Regions from separate parts of the Priestia sp. FSL R5-0597 genome, predicted to be linked through region 1. Evidence: riboswitches for the same ligand, from Rfam matches in the RefSeq annotation. Region 1 holds a riboswitch; each other region holds the start of a gene.
What was found. A riboswitch is a leader RNA that binds a small molecule or an ion and turns the genes downstream of it on or off. The one in region 1 is predicted to bind S-adenosylmethionine.
Positions count from the first base shown of each region.

Region 1 (4,641 bases):
ACCACCAGCGAACAAAGTGCGTAAATATGTGTACTGTGGAGGGGTAGCTCCTACTTTAGAAGTTGCTATCATGAATAGTATGCGTGAAAAAATTGGAGAAGAACGTACAGACAAGTACCATAAGGTTCCTCAAGATAGCCGTCACTTAAATTTATTTGGCTTAGAGATTCGTAGTATTGGTTACGTTCAGAAGAAGCAAGCAGCAGATAAGAAAGCCGTTAAATCCTAACAACGTAGGTGATAAGGATGTCAGAACGCCAAAATGCGTTTACCATTAAGACAAATCGATTGAGTGATGAAGTGTATAATCAACTGGCTACATATGCTAAATCGCGTAAGTTAGGAGATTATATTTCGTCTTTAATTCTACGTGATTTAGATGATTCATCTACTGGAAGAAAAGAAAGGGAAGATAAAAAAACCTACGAAATGTTTGAGCATATTAAGAATGAACTATCTGAATTAAAGGTATTAGCCCAAACAACGGGTTTTGTAGGAAGCAATACTTTTAAAGAAGAAGAGCCTTCAAAGGTTCCTCAACTGAACGAAGGAAAGATTGCCGATTTAGAAAATATATCTGGCTCATTAGACGATGATGACTTAGAAGAATATAGCGACTTTTAAAAAGGAGAACCACTAGAGCCATTCTAGTGGTTTTCTTTTTGTGGTTCACCTAAACCATGAGGAAACAGATACTAGCCTTTAACAATAATTAAGGTGAAATGTTTTATATAGAAACAATTATAAATTATAAATTTTACTTACTTTTTTTATATTTTATCATTCATATAAAAAGGCACCTAACAAACAGCAGGATTAATGGATTTCAGTTGAGAATAAACTAACCTCATTTTATTTTTTAACTTAAGCAATTCGTCTATAAAACTAAAGAGGTACCCCAGAAACGCTACCTCTCATGAATGTACCATATCTTAAAATAAGTATCCGTACGTTGAATAGTAGTTATGTTTTCTGTGATCAATAAAAGGGGAAAACGTTATGGATAAAATGACTCAAGAATTACATGATTTTTTATTACAACATGTGAATGAAATGGCTCAAGAGTGGTTAGATTCTCGAGAGATAGAAGAGAATTCTGTTTATACAGTTGATGCTTCTCCAAAGGTAACTGAATACCTTCGAGAACAAAATCACTATTTTACCCGTACAATAGTGAAGGTCCTAAAGGATGGATCTTTTAAAAATCTTAGTGGTTGGGCCCAAGAGATTGCAACCAAACAAGCTCGTTTAGGGAATCCTCTTTACCTGAGTATCCGTCATTTCAAAAAGTTTCGTGCTATTTTTCTTAACAAGGTTGAAGCATTTATAAGCCTCCATCAGTCTAGTATTGCACAACAAGATATTATTCTATGGAACAGAACCTTAAACGAAGCCTTTGATCGGATGATTGGACTCTTTACCATGTATTATGGACAAGTAGCAGAGGCGCAAGTATATGCTCAAAAAAAGCTAATTTCAGAACTTAGTACACCAGTCATTAGTATTTCAGATACAGTTGGTGTTCTTCCTATAATTGGTCAGATCGATGACTATAAGAGCAATGACTTTGCGGGAAAAATTATGATGCAGGCAAAAGACCTTGAATTGTCTTGCCTAATCATTGATTTATCAGGTGTACCTTCCATTGATACAATGATGACCAATGAATTGTTTCAAGTCGTAAACATGTTAGAATTGCTAGGAATCGATACAACGATTACAGGTATCCGTCCAGAAATCGCTTTAACAGCTGTTCAATTGGGTATAGACTTCAGTAAAATAAGAACCTATGGAAAACTAAAGGACGCAGTAAGTGACCTTTTGCATATAAGGTAAAAGAATTATAGCAGCAGGAAGACTACCAATGGAAGGTAGTCTTCTTATTATTGGATAGAAATAAAGACGGAATAGCTAGTAACTAAGCATCAATTGAAATTAGTAATTTAACTTATCAAAAGAAGGGTTTATTTTATTGTTATTGAATCTGTACAAGATGGTTTATCTCAAATCTCAATCCCAGAGAGGGGAAATGATAATGGCCATTGGAAGAGAACGAGCTGCAAGGAGTATTTTGGGTCAATCAGGATTGAGGAATAGGAATCTAGAAAACGCTATGCTTGATGAAAAAGATAAAAAATCTCGCACCTCAGATTTTGAAAAAGTTCCCACTCCTCGTCAGGGGTCTACTCGAACAGCAAGGATGGCAGAAGAATATAGGGCTGAATATAAAAGGGTAAAAAGAAGAGAGCAATTTTTGCAAGATACAATAGATTTATTAAACGATTGTAATAACAAGCAATCTGTTGAAGAGTTAAAGGAATTAATTAATTTAGCAAAAGAACGATTAACTATGTATAAAGGCAAATAGAAATTATTTCTTTTTTTATCAATGAAGTGCTGTAATATGAATACGTTCACATTCACATTGATGTGAGTGCATTTTTGCTAGGAGAGAGCAGCCAGTATATGATGGTTGCTCTTTTCGTATTTGCAAGAAGATGTGACTATATGAAAGATTGGTTTAGCGTATTCGCTCTAAGAAATGAATCAAAGAGAGAAATTAGAAGTGAGGAATAGCGCTCCTTGCAAAGTGCAATGAAGAGGCTAGGTATAATGGAGTCAGGTATTTTTTTAGTACAATTAGTGAAGATAAATAACAATTAGGTAATGGAGCCAAAATTCTTTAAATACTATGTAGCTATTGCGATAAGCTTTCCTGTCCAAACCAAAAACAAAGAAGAACCCTTACTGTAGTGGGTAATGAGATAAGAGATGTACTATTTCTGATTTTCCAATTTTTTGTTGACAAGCTAAGAAAACAAGTGTAATATTTCTTCTAGTTAAATAAATTGAATATTCTTATCTCGAGAGGTGGAGGGACTGGCCCTAGGAAGCCTCGGCAACAGACTGTTAAAGTACTGTGCCAATTCCAGTAGCAATTTGCTTGAAGATAAGAAGAGAACCCATAATGATTATTAACCTCTTCTTATTTTTAAGAAGAGGTTTTTTATTTTAAAAAGAAAGAAGGAGACAAACTCATGACAAAGACACTAGTGAAGGCTCCATTTAAAGCTGATCACGTAGGCAGCTTTTTACGCACAACTCCCCTTAAAGAAGCAAGAAAAGCGTATGCAAATGGTACAATTAATAAAGCCGATCTAAAATCTGTAGAGGATAAAGAAATTGAAAAGCTTGTCCAGAAGCAAATTGAAGTAGGTCTTAAATCTATCACGGACGGTGAATTTAGACGTTCTTGGTGGCATTTGGACTTCTTATCAGGCTTAGAAGGTGTAGAGCAGTTTGAGACAGAATATATCAGCCAATTCAAGGGTGCAAAAACCAAAAATAACGCGATTAAGGTAGTAGGTAAAGTAGACTTCAATCATCATTATATGGTAGAACATTTCACGTTTTTAAAAGAAGCTGTCGAACGCCATGGTGATGGAAGCCAAGTCGCTAAATTCTCACTTCCAAGCCCAAACATGTTATTTACTCGAATTCAAGAAGATACATATTACAATGGAAACAGAGATCAATTTTATCATGATACTGTGGCTGCTTATCAGAAAGCGATTCAAGTCTTTTACGACGCAGGCTGCCGTTATCTACAATTAGACGATACTTCGTGGATTGATTTTGTTTCTGAAGAACGCATCAATGCGGTTGTTGAGAAGCTGGGTATGGATGTAAAAGACATTATCAATACTAGAGTAAGTTGTTTAAATGATGCTATTTCTAAAAAGCCTGAAGATATGCTCATTACTATGCATATTTGCCGTGGAAACTTTAGATCTACTTATATCACAAGTGGTGGCTATGATACTATATCCGATGCAATCTTTGCTAACTTACATGTAGATGGGCTTTTTCTTGAATATGATGACAACCGTTCAGGAGATTTTGAACCATTAAAAAGCTTTACAGGTAACAATCAAACTGTTGTATTAGGGTTAGTAACATCTAAATTTCCTACACTAGAAGATACTGAGGTTATTAGGCAAAGAATCCAAGAAGCAAGTCAGTATGTTCCTCTAGCTAACTTGTCATTGAGTCCGCAATGTGGCTTTGCAAGTACAGAAGAAGGAAATGTATTAACAGAAGAGGAACAGTGGAATAAAATTAGTCACATAATTAAAATTGCTCAAGATGTCTGGGGAGCCAACTAAAAAGTGAGAATCGCTTTTTAATTTTACATAAGTAGCATTCTAGATGTGTTGAAATACGATAAATAGGCGGATCTTATAACGGAAAAAAGGAAGAATGAAGTTCATTCTTCCTTCAGCCATTATTATAAAGTTTTATTAGAAACGTCCGCCGCCAAGTTGTTGCTCAGCCATTTGTACCAGACGCTTAGTGATTTCGCCACCTACTGATCCGTTTGCACGTGCAGTTGTGTCAGCACCAAGGTTTACACCAAATTCGCTCGCAATTTCATACTTCATTTGATCGATTGCTTGTTCAGCACCATATACTAATAACTCGTTGTTGTTGCTGCTTTTGTTGTTTGCCATGTTGTGTCACCTCCTTGTTTCTTTTAAAGTTCCTATCTTAAAAGAAGTACATACATAGTAAATAATGGATGTATTATTTTCTTACGTGCTTCCTATACTATTTTTTAAAAACAAATGACACTGTAAAAAG
Region 1 is NZ_JBBOUZ010000002.1:75,985-80,625, reverse strand. It holds gene MKX72_RS27115 (Alp7A family actin-like protein) at 1-229, shown strand, start outside; gene MKX72_RS27110 (hypothetical protein) at 247-624, shown strand; gene MKX72_RS27105 (STAS domain-containing protein) at 1,000-1,836, shown strand; gene MKX72_RS27100 (hypothetical protein) at 2,036-2,368, shown strand; SAM riboswitch class I at 2,857-2,957, shown strand; gene MKX72_RS27095 (5-methyltetrahydropteroyltriglutamate--homocysteine S-methyltransferase) at 3,039-4,166, shown strand; gene MKX72_RS27090 (alpha/beta-type small acid-soluble spore protein) at 4,302-4,511, opposite strand.

Region 2 (4,641 bases), on a different contig from region 1:
TCTGTTTGTGAATGTAAAAGATTTAAAGGAAATGCAAAGAGATATTTGGTCAGAAGAAGCGGTTCAGGCAACGATGAAGTTTAACAAAAAACGCTACGATATTGATTTGCTCCTAAGAGGCTCCCATATTCGGAAGATGAAGAAAAAGTCATATTATATTGAATTTTATTCTCCGAAAATATTTCAGCGCGCCAAAGAAATACACCTAAACGCTGAATACAAAGATCCATCGCTTATGCGCAACAAATTGTCCCTCGATTTTTTCTCTTCTTTAGATGTTTTATCTCCCCACTCTCAGTTTGTCACTCTTAAGATTAATGGGAAAAATGAAGGAATATATCTTCAGCTCGAATCGGTAGATGAACTATTTTTGAAAAAAAGAAATTTAGCGGATGGATCTATATTTTATGCAGTAGACGGAGATGCTAATTTTTCTTTGATGAGCGATTTGGATAAAAAGCCAAAAACAACTTTGTTATCTGGATATGAAGATAAAGCAGTGAGAGAAGGAGACGAGGAAAAATTAGAAAAGTTTATATTTAATCTTAATACATGGACAAATACGGAATTCGAACAGAATATTGAGAAGTACCTGAACGTCGACCGCTACTTATCTTGGTTAGTCGGTATTATTTGTATGCAGAATTACGACGGTTTTGTCCATAACTATGCGCTCTATCTAAATCATGAAAGCGGGCGCTTTGAACTGATTCCATGGGATTATGATGCAACTTGGGGAAGAGATGTAAATGGAAAAGTAATGGAAGGAGACTATGTCCGTGCACAAGGATTTAATACGCTTACAGCTCGCTTACTGGCGGTGAACAGCATTAAAAAGAGATATATTCAAAAAATGAACAATGTTCTAAATAATCAATTTACAATAGAATACATGAAACCAATCATTTATCAACTGCATGAGTATATTGCTCCATATGTATTAAAAGATCCTTACGTAAAAGATAACTTGGAGCAATTCCATAAGGAACCAGACCTTATGCTTTCTTTCGTAAAAGACCGAACAGCGTACATTAAAAGTCATCTTTTTGATTTTTGAATTTTACTAGACTGATAGGCAAAAGTGGAATTTAAGAATAATAGGCAAATGCAGGAAGACAATAGCTGTACATGATACGTATATATACATTATGAATGACCAATAAGGACAATTAATAAGGAGGAAAAATAATGAGTAACTATTACTACGACCAAAATCAAGACCAAACTCAAAATGCCAATCGTAGTCGCGCTCGTAAAGTTCAACAATCTGAAAGCACGGGCTACTCTGCCCACTTTAAACCATTAAAAGGGAGAGTAGTAACTGTCTATCGCGGGGGGCCTGAATCTAAAACGGGATATTTAATCGACGTTCAATCAGATTATTTAACACTTGCTCTTGAAACAAAACAAAATAACAATCAGCAAAATAATCAACCGGCGCAGCTTATTCCACAACAGCAATATACATTTATTTATTACCAGCTCGCTCATGTTAAAAGCATTACAGAGGATACAAAGTCTAATTCCGCGCAAACATTTTCTGGATTTAATAGTGAAGTAGAACTGCACAGAGCCAACACATTTGCAGGCACTTTATTATTGATGAAAGATAAACAAGTGCAAATAAATCAAGGAGGGCCAGAGAAAAAATTGGGTAAGATCCTTGATGTATTAGGCTCATTTGAATCTGCGTATGTCGTATTACTAACAGAAGATGACGGCGTCGTTTATATCAATGTAGAGCACATAAAGAGTGTAAGTGAAGTTGTAAGCAAAAATACGCCTGTTGTTCCGCAAAACCCATTATTAGTTGAAGAGACACCTGAGTATATTAAAGCGAAAAGTTTCAATGAACTGTTTGAAGAGTTTTCGCATAGATGGGTAGCTATTAACGGCGGAGGGCCAGAGGCTGTAGAAGGTGTGTTAGTTCAAAGTCGCAATGGAAACTTTACTCTTGTACAAAATAATCAAGTTCTACGTTTACAACCAAGACACGTAAAAACCATTGCCTTAGGATCAAAAGGATCTTTCAAGCAAAATGAAGAAAATTCTGAGCAAAATGGAGATACAAATGAAGAAGATTCTGTGCAAGAATCAACTACTGTAGATAGAACCGGAGGTCGCACGGATGGCCGTACTGGAGACCGTACCGGAAGACGTACAGGAGGTCGCACAGACGATCGCTCGGGAGGTCGCCGTACGGGTTCACGCTCTTCAACACCAGGTGAAAAAGTTATTAAAACGAAAAATTATCGTTGGAAAGCATGATGAACTGGAACATAAAAGGTGCTTATAAAGCACCTTTTCTATCATATAGGAAAAAGGAGGAGAATGAGTATGAGTATGAATCATTATATTGATAAAATTGTTGAAGTCGATATATCAGGTAAAACAACGTTTGTAGGAAAACTTGTTGATCTCGGGTTAGATGTAATGGTTTTATATAATGGACATGATTATTTGTATATTCCTCTTTTACACATACATCGCTTACGAGAGGTTTCAGAAGAAGATTATACACCTTTACGAACCATAGAAGAGAACTTAATAGAAGAAAGTCAGCGGATTTCTTATCGTAATATTTTACAGCAGGCAAAAGGGAAATTTATTGAAATTTATGTAACAGGAGGAAAATCATTGCATGGCTATATTACAAGCGTGCTGAATGATTATCTTGTGTTTTATTCTCCAGTGTATAAAAATGTCTTTGTTTCTCTACATCATTTGAAATGGCTTACCCCTTATAGTAATGAGTTAACCCCTTATTCTTTAAGTGACAAAGAGCTCCCAGTAAGGCCTGCCTCTGCACCTTTTGTCAGAAACTTTGAAGAGCAGCTTAAAAAATATGAAAATCAACTGGTCGTATTAGATTTAGGGGATCAATCAGAAAAAATTGGCGTACTTAAAGAAGTTTCTAATAATATTGTTGAACTAATTACGGCAAATGGAGAAAGTATGTATTGGAAGTTAGCTCACGTAAAATCTGTGCACTTGCCTTAGAAAAAGAGACCTCGGTGTCGTCTCTTTTTTTATGTACTTATCAGGACAAGTATATTGAATAAACAAATGAGATGATTTAAATTTTTTAGAAAATTATGTTGACAATAAAGAAAATCTTTATTAAAGTTAGTAACAACAAACGTTAACCACCAACAATTATATAGAACTCTTATCAAGAGTGGCGGAGGGACTGGCCCTGCGATGCCCGGCAACCATCAAATGAAACATTCATTTGAACGGTGCTAATTCCTGTGGAACATCAGTATTGTTCTAACAGATGAGAGAAATCGTGTATAAACGAACACTCTTCCATCTGTGAAGAGTGTTTTTTATTTTGAGTTAAGGAGAGAAATAGATGAAAATTGAAACTTTATTAGTTCGTTCAGGAGTAGGTCGTGACCCTTCAACAGGTTCTATTACAACACCCATTTACCAAGCATCAACATTTGCTCATCCTGCTTTAGGGCAAAGTACAGGATTTGACTATGCACGTACGGCAAATCCTACTCGTACGGCATTGGAAGAAGCAATTGCTGCTTTAGAAAAAGGCGAAGTAGGAGTAGCATTCGCTTCAGGAATGGCGGGTGTAATGTCAGTTTTAGCGCTATTTAAAAACGGAGATCATTTAATTGTATCAGAGGATTTATACGGAGGAACGTACCGAGTACTAAATGAAATCTTTTCAGAGCAAGGAATTACTGTTTCGTACGTCAACACAGCCCATCTCGAGCAAGTAAAAGATGCGCTTCGTCCCAACACGAAAGCTTTATTCATTGAAACACCTACAAATCCAATGATGCACGTGACTGATTTGCCAGAAGCAATTGCGTTAGCTAAACAGCATGATTTGCTTACTATCATTGACAATACATTCATGTCCCCTTACTATCAGCGTCCTTTAGAGCTTGGAGCAGATATTGTGATACATAGTGCAAGCAAATACATTGGGGGTCATAATGATGTAGTTGCTGGTCTTGTAGTCGCTCGATGTAGTAGCTTAGGAGAAAAAATTCGTTTTTATCAAAATGCAGCTGGGGCAATCTTAGGTCCACAAGATAGCTGGCTGTTATTGCGCGGTATTAAGACGCTAGCGCTTCGTATGGAAAAACATAACGAAAACGCACTGAAAATTGCAAATTGGCTTACTGCTCATGATCTCGTGGAAAAAGTGTATTACCCTGGTCTTGAAACACATCCGGGCTATGAAATCATGAAGAAACAAGCAACTGGATTTGGAGGCATGATTTCTTTTGCTGTCTCACACCCTGACATCGTGTCAGTACTTTTAGAAAATGTTAAAGTTATTACATTTGCAGAAAGCTTAGGAGGCGTGGAAAGTTTAATGACATTCCCAGCTCGTCAAACACACGCTGACATTCCGGAGGAAATTCGAAATCGTGTCGGAGTAACAAACTGTTTACTTCGATTATCAGTTGGAATTGAGCACGCAGATGATTTAATTAAAGATTTGAAGGAGGCATTTGATGCATACCAACAATAATAAACATAGATTTGGTACGAACTTAATTCATGCAAATACAGGAATTGACGGTCATTTTGGAGCGGTTAACGTACCTATTTATCAAGTATCTACATTTAACCAAGAAGATGAGACGAACAACGGTCGCTATGACTATTCTC
Region 2 is NZ_JBBOUZ010000001.1:1,409,543-1,414,183, forward strand. It holds gene MKX72_RS07160 (CotH kinase family protein) at 1-1,057, shown strand, start outside; gene MKX72_RS07165 (hypothetical protein) at 1,189-2,268, shown strand; gene MKX72_RS07170 (hypothetical protein) at 2,338-3,000, shown strand; SAM riboswitch class I at 3,167-3,284, shown strand; gene MKX72_RS07175 (trans-sulfuration enzyme family protein) at 3,356-4,501, shown strand; gene MKX72_RS07180 (trans-sulfuration enzyme family protein) at 4,485-4,641, shown strand, end outside.
Region 2: another riboswitch for S-adenosylmethionine. It lies ahead of MKX72_RS07175 (trans-sulfuration enzyme family protein); the one in region 1 lies ahead of MKX72_RS27095 (5-methyltetrahydropteroyltriglutamate--homocysteine S-methyltransferase).

Region 3 (4,641 bases), on a different contig from region 1:
CTTTCTTAAAAGCTGCATAATGATCAACGTATACGGAGCGAATAGAACGATTTTGTACGTTTTCGCACACGGCTATCGGCCCGTACTGCTGATAATATTCAATCGTGCTCCAGCTGCCTGCTCTAGAACAAATAATCACTCCATCAACCTGCTTTGTTTTTAGCATATGAAGCGCTTCTTCTTCTTTTTTTACATCATAGTTCGTCTGACAAATAACAAGCTGATACTGCTTTTCTAACGCTTGAGAGGCCACTCCTTCTAAAAGCAGACTGAAATAAGGATGATTAATAAAAGGCAAGACGACGGCAATCATATTTGTTTTCCCTTTTGATAAGTGAACGGCATTAATGTTTTGTTCGTAATTAAGTTCTTGAATTACTTCTTCTACCAGACGGCGCTTTTCTTCTTTTACATACGGATGATGATTTAAAACCCGTGACACGGTCGAAACAGATACACCAGCTTTTTTTGCGATATCTCGGATATTTGTCATGTTTTCACCTTTTTCTCTTGCGCTGAAACGCGTTTCATACTTTATTCTCATTATAAAGTGAAAAAGCAATAAGCTAAACCCGTTACAATCATGTTTTTATTCACTTATATAAGGAGGTCATATCATGGGTATTTTATTATTCATTTTATTATGCGGAATTGAAATCGGAGGAGCGGCTTATGCACTTAAACAAAATGAGACACTTTGGAAGGAGCTAGATGAAAAAAAGCCGACTGATTTTTTCAAACAGTAAAAAACCCTTAAAAAGAATGTTCTTTTTAAGGGTTTGATATTACGCAGCTTCTTTAGATGATTTTGATTTTTTATTTAAACGAGGAAAGCCAATTACAATCGCAATGATACCGCAAACCGCTGTTAACATTGGATAGAATGTAAATGGAATAATCTCAACCGGTGAAACTTTAGCAAATCCTGCTGCGAGAAGCATTTGTGCACCGTAAGGGATAAGCCCTTGAACGCTGCATGAAAACAAGTCGAGCAGACTGGCTGATTTACGATTATCAATTGAATACTTATCAGAGATTTCTTTCGCTAACGGACCTGCTGTAATAATTGAAATCGTGTTATTAGCCGTGGCTAAATTGGTTAAACTTACTAATCCAGCGATACTGAATTCTCCGCCTTTTTTTGTTTGAATGCGTCGTGTTAATAGGTTCAATAAGAACTGAATACCACCGTTATAGCGAATGAGTTCAACCATTCCGCCAATTAAAAGAGATAAAATAATTAATTCCGACATTCCGCCAATACCTTCTGTCACAGTTTTAGCAAGAGAAGAAAGCGTGTAGCTTCCGTCAGCTAATCCAATTACGCCGGCTAATACAATTCCTCCGGTTAAAATGCTTAATACGTTTGCACCAAATATGGCAGCAACGAGTACGCCGACATAAGGCAAGATTTTAAACCAGCTAAAATCTTTAATTTCTACTGATGACGTATTGCCTAGCGTCATTACAAGTAATAAAATCACTGTAACAATCGCTGCAGGAAGGACAATAAAAAAGTTTACTTTTAATTTATCTGACATATTTGTTTTTTGCGTACGAACTGCCGCAATGGTCGTATCAGAGATTACGGATAAATTATCTCCAAACATTGCACCACCAACAACAGCAGCAATTGCCAATGTAATGGATACATGCGCCTGCTCACTGATTCCTACAGCGATAGGCCCTAACGCAGCGATCGTTCCCATTGACGTTCCCATCGAAATTGAAATGAATGCGCCAATAACAAAGATTCCGACTACCACTAAGCTTTGTGGAAGCACAGACAGAGCTAAGTTTACCGTTGAATCAACAGCTCCCATGCCTTTAGCGACTTGAGAAAAAGCACCTGCCAAAATAAAAATAAGTACCATAATAATGATATCAGGATGCCCTGCTCCTTTAGCAAAACGTTCCACTTTTACATTAAGTGAATCTTTGCGGTTCATAGCCAGCGCCACGATGGCTGCAATGATAATAGCTACTAATACAGGCAGCTTATAAAAATCTCCCGTTATAATTCCTGATCCGACAAACAGGACTAAAAAGACGCCCAGCGGTAACAGCGCCCAGCCGTTTCCTTTTTGTTGTTCCATTCTTAACACCTCTTGTTTACGTAATAAAAAAAGACCTCTTCTTATTGATAAGAAGAGGTCTCTTATTTGTATCATAAGATTACCCTTCTCATCTTCCAAACGAAACATCGTCTGCTGGATTTGGCACCGCACTGCGTACAGCCAGTTGCCGAGACATCATAGGGCCAGTCCCTCCGTCTCTCTTGATAAGAAGTTTATAGTTGTTTTAAAAATAGTCTTTCACTACTGTAATCTCTTTTTATTTAATTGTCAAATGCTATTTTAGAAAAATATATAGTGTGAAAATTCTCACATCAATTAGCTACGTCACGTTTTAAAAACGCCACCCACGCTACGCCCATAAAGAAGACAAAGTGTGCAACTAAGATGAAGATTGAAAATGGAATTGTCATTCCGTCAAACATCGTCTTCATTCCGTCCATATACTGCACAAAGTTTGTGTTGGCGAACAGTAAAAATTTCCCCCACCATAGACCAAACTGCGATACTATCCCAGTTACTGCTTTCGCCCCAATACTTACGACAATAGCTAGACTTGAAGCAAGCGCGCTGTTTCTAAATAAAGACGACAGCATAAAAGCAAACGTCATCATCATAAACGTTTCCATATACGCGCTGTCATACGTAAGCGTAATGTTTTTAAGCAGCTGCGCATCTCCTTCTAGACTGGCAAATCCAAAGAACAATGCTCCCCATACAAACGAAAAAAGCAAATAGCTCAGCAAGTAATACAAGCTAATTAAAACGAGCGTTATGTACTTGGACGTTAAAATCGTTGAACGTCTAGCAGGGCGAATTAAAAGAAGCTTAATGGTACCCGCTTCAAACTCTTTTGCAACCATTGATCCTCCAACAGCAAGCGCGAAAAATTGAACGAGGATCAGCATGCCTGCACTAAATGACAGGAAATTCAATATGTTGTCTTCCGTTCCTGCGCTGTTTGCTACTTTCTTCATTAAAAGAGCCATACAAAGAGTTAAGATGCCGATTGTAATAAACGTGACTTTTGTACTTCTTTTGTAAAACCATTTCATATGTTCATTTTGAATTAACTTAAGCATGGTGCTCTCCCTCCGTAACGGACATAAACGAATCTTCAAGCGTCTCATAAACAGGAGTGATTCGGTAGACTAAAATATCGCTGTCCACTAATTTTCTATTCACAGCTGGAATTTGTTCTTTCATAATCACTACATCAATACTATCGGATTTTATTGTTACTTGGAATTCTTGAGATAAAAGATCCGCTGCTTGTTGCACGTCAGATACTTCAAATTCTACATACATCCCTTGATCTTGACGATTTGGAGATAGATCTTGAACAGCTTTTAACTCGCCGTTTTGAATAATACCAACGCGGTCACATAATGCTTCCACTTCTTTTAATAAGTGGCTCGCGATTAAAATTGAAATACCTTCTTCCCTGCAGAGGGTTTGTAAATATGTACGAAATTCTCTCATTCCCGCTGGGTCTAGACCATTTGTTGGTTCGTCTAGTAAAAGCAATGCAGGCTTATGTAAAATAGCTTGAGCTACTCCTAAACGCTGTCTCATCCCAAGGGAATACGTCTTCACTTTTGCATGAATGCTGTTTTCAAGCTTTACTAGCGCAATCACTTCATCCAAGCGTTCTGCTGTGATCCCTTCATGCATATTCGCAAAGTGTTTTAAATTTTGATAGCCCGTCAGATAATCATAAAACTCAGGATTTTCAATAATCGCTCCAATTGATTTCATAGCTGATGTAAACTGTTCTTTTAAAGGAAAACCATTGACGGTAATTGTTCCCTTTGTTTCTTTAATGAGTCCTACGACGGTACGAATGAGCGTTGTTTTTCCAGATCCGTTCGGACCAAGCAATCCGAAAATCTCACCGCGCTCAACCGATAAGGATACATCATGCAAAATGGTTTTCTTCCCAATTACTTTACTGACATGATCTACTTGTAGCACTGTTTCTGTCATCATGTACATCCTTTCTTTAATTAGCAATACGCCTTCTATTGTTTCTCTTTTTTAACTATTTGTCTACTATAACCTTATTTTTGGAAAAGTAGCCCATTCAAATCATTCGTATTATCCGCTTACATTTGATAAAATAAAACAAATCTTAGTTAGAGGAGGACTTCTACATAATGAACTTAACCGTATACCTTGCCGGGCAAATTCACGATAACTGGCGAGACGAAATTAAAAACCAAGCAGAACAATTAAACCTTCCCCTTACCTTTGTCGGTCCCATGACAGACCATGACCGCTCCGACAACATTGGAGAAGAAATTTTAGGAAAACAGCCTAATGCTGTCTTAAAAGATGAAGCTGCTTCTCAAATTAATAATTTACGCACACAGGTGCTCCTTAAAAAATCTGATGTGGTCATTGCTTTATTTGGTGAAAAATACAAACAGTGGAACAGCGCAATGGATGCGGCGACAGCCATCGCATTAGATAAACCGCTAATTTTGGTTCGCCCTGAAAAACTGCACCACCCGCTTAAAGAACTGTCAAACAAAGCCCAAGTTGTAGTCGAAACGCCAGAACAGGC
Region 3 is NZ_JBBOUZ010000001.1:2,184,864-2,189,504, reverse strand. It holds gene MKX72_RS11155 (LacI family DNA-binding transcriptional regulator) at 1-493, opposite strand, end outside; gene MKX72_RS11150 (hypothetical protein) at 618-746, shown strand; gene MKX72_RS11145 (Na+/H+ antiporter NhaC family protein) at 786-2,096, opposite strand; SAM riboswitch class I at 2,182-2,288, opposite strand; gene MKX72_RS11140 (ABC transporter permease) at 2,390-3,157, opposite strand; gene MKX72_RS11135 (ABC transporter ATP-binding protein) at 3,150-4,061, opposite strand; gene MKX72_RS11130 (YtoQ family protein) at 4,232-4,641, shown strand, end outside.
Region 3: another riboswitch for S-adenosylmethionine. It lies ahead of MKX72_RS11145 (Na+/H+ antiporter NhaC family protein); the one in region 1 lies ahead of MKX72_RS27095 (5-methyltetrahydropteroyltriglutamate--homocysteine S-methyltransferase).

Region 4 (4,641 bases), on a different contig from region 1:
TACGTAAGCTAGCGGAAGAATCTAAAACGTCCGCTATACAAATCAGTCATTTGTTAAAAGAAATTGAAATACAGGCAAAGCGGGCTTATCAAAACATGGAAGTGAATACGGAAGAAGTCACGCTTGGTATTGCCACTGTCGAAGATGTAACTGAACAGTTTTCCACAATTATGGAAGATGTCTTTGCCGCTCAAGAACAAATGAACAAAATGACAAAAGCAACAGGAGAGATTGATGGGTATTCGTTTAAGGTAATGGAGTCTGTCATGGCCCTTTCGGAGGTTGCTAAACAAGCAGCTGCTTACGCTGAAGAAGTAGCTGCGGCTTCACAAGAGGAGTTAGCATCTATAGAAGAACTTGTGATGTTGGCAGCTAATTTAAAAGCTACGGTAAGTGAGTCCTGAAGTCTATCTTGATATGTACGTAATACGCGCAGTTTTCTGCGTGTATTTGTTTTATTTATATCTTTTATAGAAAACGATAAATAGAATTGACACGTTATCAAAGCAGTTGTATAGTGAGTACGCAAGGCGGCAGTCTGCCTTTTTTAATTCTTAGTAAACTTATAAGTTAAATAAAATATTTAAGTACTATCTAAGGAGACAAAGAGATGAAAAATGAATTCCGTTTGGCAACAAATGACGACGCGGATAACTTATTGAACTTAACTCTACAAGCATATAAGCCTATTCGAGAGCTAGGCATTCCTTTCTTAGCAGCTACTGCTGATCTTGCCCTCGTTAAGAAAAATATTTCTCAAAACCTTTGCTATGTATATGAAGAAGATAAAAGAATCGCTGCCACTGTATCTATACGAATGCCTTGGGGAGAACATCCAGGTCCGTTTGCTGTTCCGCACTTTTGGTGGTTTGCAGTGGACCCGTCGTTTGCCAGGAAAGGCGTTGGATCTAAGCTGCTTCATCTAGTAGAGGAAGAGGTAATAAAGAATACGTTTAAATCGCCAGGTGTGTCTTTAGGAACAGCAAAAGAACATCCTTGGTTAGTTGAGATGTATGAACGAAAAGGATATGTTCAAGCTAAAGAAAAGCACCTTGCACAAGGCTATACGACCGTATTTCTTTATAAAAAATTCAATGAGGTACACTCTTTGTCGTAAAAGATAGAGAAGTGGTCTAAATTAAGAAATGTGAAAGAGTGATAAATATGACAGATCAATTACTACTAAATACACTAATAGACATACGCCGTGAGCTGCACCGGTTTCCAGAGCTTTCAATGAAAGAATATGAAACAACTAAACGTATTAAAAAGTGGTTAAAGCACTACGATATTTCTATAGCGGATGCATTCCATTTAGACGTGGGAGCAGTAGCGGAAATTGTGGGAGGGAAGCCGGGACCTACTATCGCTATTCGAGCTGATATTGATGCGCTGCCAATTGAAGAAAAAACCAATCTGCCATTTGCTTCTGAAGTGAACGGTGTTATGCACGCATGCGGACATGATTTTCATACGGCTTCTATAATCGGAGCAGCCATTCTTCTCAAAGAGCGTCAGCAGGAGCTTTGCGGTACGGTTCGATTTATCTTTCAACCGGCCGAAGAAACGGCTTCTGGGGCAAAAATGCTCGTTGAAAAAGGTGTGCTCGAAGGAGTAGAAGCGATATTTGGAATGCATAACAAACCGAATCTTCCTGTAGGAACCATTGGTGTCAAATCGGGACCTTTAATGGCAAGCGTTGATCGTTTTGAAATTGACGTCAAAGGAGTAGGCGGTCACGCAGGTATTCCAGAAAAAACAGTAGATCCGATTGCTGCTGCTGGTCAAATTGTTACTAGTTTACAAACCATTGTCAGCCGTAATCTCAGCCCATTTCAAAATGTTGTTGTCAGCATAACTCAAATCCACGGAGGGAGCTCGTGGAACGTCATTCCTGACAAAGTAACGCTTGAAGGAACGGTGCGTACCTTTCAAGAAGAAGCGAGAGAAAAAATACCGGCTCTTATGAAACGAACTGCTGAAGGGATTGGAGCAGCTTTCGGCGCTTCAGTAGACGTTAAATGGTATCCGTATCTTCCTGTAGTAAACAATGATGATACGCTGGAAAAATTGGTTATTAACGCTGCAGAGAATCTTAGTTATCAAGTCGTAGAAGCTGAACAATCGCCTGGAGGAGAAGATTTTGCCGTATATCAGCAGCGTGTACCAGGATTTTTTGTATGGATGGGTACGGCTGGAGAATATGAATGGCACCATCCTTCTTTTTCATTAAATGAAGAGGCATTACTTGTAGCAGCTTCTTATTTTGCTAATCTAAGCTTTGACTTTTTGAATTCATTCCATTACCACAAAAATTAAAATATTTTTATTTTTCTATTTACGCGGATGGAATTGTTTGATAAAATAAATTTTAAATTAAAAAAGTTATCACGAGTGGACGAGAGATCTGGCTCTTTGACTCCACAGCAACCTACGAATGTAAGGTGCTCCTACCAGCAAAGCATGTGCTTTGGGTGATAAAACGGGTGAAAAACTCATTTTGCATCAAAGCAAAATGAGTTTTTTTTATTTTTCTAAAAGGAGAGGGTTTTATGAGTCATACAGCAGTTGCAGCACATACAGGAGAGAAAGCATTAAAGGAAGCCGTAAAATTATTAGGAAAGCATTATCAAGTAGCTTATCGTGAATTAGAAACATTTTATGAAATTGTGGTCGAAAACCATGTTCGTACATATGCTGTAGGCATAGATATTAAAGATGTACAAAAAGCAAATGAACTAGAAATTTATTCATCATGCTGTTCCAAGCTTGAGCGAGTAGGCTGTCTTTTATAGAAGTCTGCTCGCGCCTCTATTTTTAAAGTGTTTTTAAATAGAAAGCATGTTTTTTGACAATTGAAGAATCTGGTGGGTATAATCATTACTCACTAGGTTTCAAAATTAATCATAAATTGTCGAAATTTTTACACAAATTAAAGGTTACATTCGAAATGAATTGTGGTATGTTATAAAACAAGAATATTTTATGAAAGGAGCATTGAAATGGAAATGTCTCTTGAACATGGAAACGATGCAGGAAGCGAACAGCTTATTGATCGTATCCTAGACTTTTTAGAAGATGACGAAAAGTAAAAAAAAGAGTGTGCGGTGCTAGCCCTAGCCGCGCACTCTTTTTTTATCATGTGCGTCAAGGAAGCGCATACTATGATACATAGGGATAGAATGAAAGGGTCTCTGTCAAAGGGATTGACGAATCGTTTTGTTTGATGGAAAATTTAGAAAAAGGAAAGAGATGAAGGGTATGTCGAACAAAACATCTTTGTATCAAACAAAAGAACAGTTAAAGAAGCTTGTAAGCGAATTGGTTTCTATACCTAGCGTGACAGGAACGATGGCAGAAGTGGAAATGGCTGAATCGATAGCGTCGTATTTATTGAAGCTGCCTTACTTTCAAAAAAACGAGCAAGTTGAGCTTCATTCAACAGGAGACGGGCGATCGATTGTCACAGCTTTTGTTGAAGGGAAAAATACGAATAAAACAGTTGTATTAGTCAGTCATTACGACGTAGTGGATGTACAAGATTATGGACAGTGGAAAAAGGATGCTTTTCACGCTGATACGTTAACGATTACTTTTTATAATGATATGGAACAAGTTCCGGCGCACGTACAAAAAGATATGATAAAAGGAGACTGGCTTTTTGGCCGAGGAACGATGGACATGAAAGCAGGTATTGCTCTGCATATCAGTATGATTGAACGAGCATGCAACGGAGAGTTTGACGGAAACATCCTGCTTCTGTCGGTACCGGATGAAGAAGTAAATTCGCTCGGAATGAGAAAAGCAGTGCCTGTTCTTTTAGAACTTGCGTGCAAACATCAGCTGGATTTTTCTCTCATGCTAAATGCAGAACCAGTGTTCAGCCGCTATCCTGGTGATCAAACGAACTATGTGTACTCAGGATCGATTGGCAAGATCATGCCAAGCTTTTTGTGTTATGGAAAAGAAACTCATGTAGGGGAACCGCTAGCTGGTTTGAATGCTAATTTACTAGCTTCTTATTTAACAACAGAAATAGAACTAAACGTTGATTTTTGCGAAAAAGTAAGAGATGAAACGAGTCCACCTCCTACTGTGCTGATACAAAAAGATTTAAAAGAAGAGTATTCCGTTCAAGTTCCGCACTCTGCCGTTGTATTATTTAATTTATTTATGTTAAACCGCTCTCTTAAAGAAGTAACAGATCTGCTGTTGAAATCGGCTGACAAAGCGGCTTTGAATGTAAAAAAACATTATAATAAAGCTGCTTGGCAGTACGCTGTGGGAATGGAGGGTTCATCCCTTGACGTGAACGTATGGACGTATGAAGAACTTTATACTCATGCAGTCAAACAGCACGGTGAAAAATATGTGCAAGAAATGGAAGCGGCACTTTTGGCACAAGAAGATGATGACAGAAATAAAACCATTAAATTAGTAAACTCTTTAGCTGGTTTATGTAAAGAAGCAGCTCCGATGATAGTCTTATTTTTTACGCCGCCTTTTTACCCGGCCGTTTGTTCACATGATGATCTCTTTGTACAAAAGATTTTGTCAAACGTACAGGCAACTGCCAAAGAGCAATTCCAAGTGGAGCTAGTTGAACAAAGTTATTTTGGTGGAATTTCGGATTTAAGCTAT
Region 4 is NZ_JBBOUZ010000001.1:1,200,349-1,204,989, forward strand. It holds gene MKX72_RS06095 (methyl-accepting chemotaxis protein) at 1-404, shown strand, start outside; gene MKX72_RS06100 (GNAT family N-acetyltransferase) at 611-1,117, shown strand; gene MKX72_RS06105 (amidohydrolase) at 1,165-2,319, shown strand; SAM riboswitch class I at 2,383-2,484, shown strand; gene MKX72_RS06110 (hypothetical protein) at 2,553-2,795, shown strand; gene MKX72_RS06115 (M20/M25/M40 family metallo-hydrolase) at 3,262-4,641, shown strand, end outside.
Region 4: another riboswitch for S-adenosylmethionine. It lies ahead of MKX72_RS06110 (hypothetical protein); the one in region 1 lies ahead of MKX72_RS27095 (5-methyltetrahydropteroyltriglutamate--homocysteine S-methyltransferase).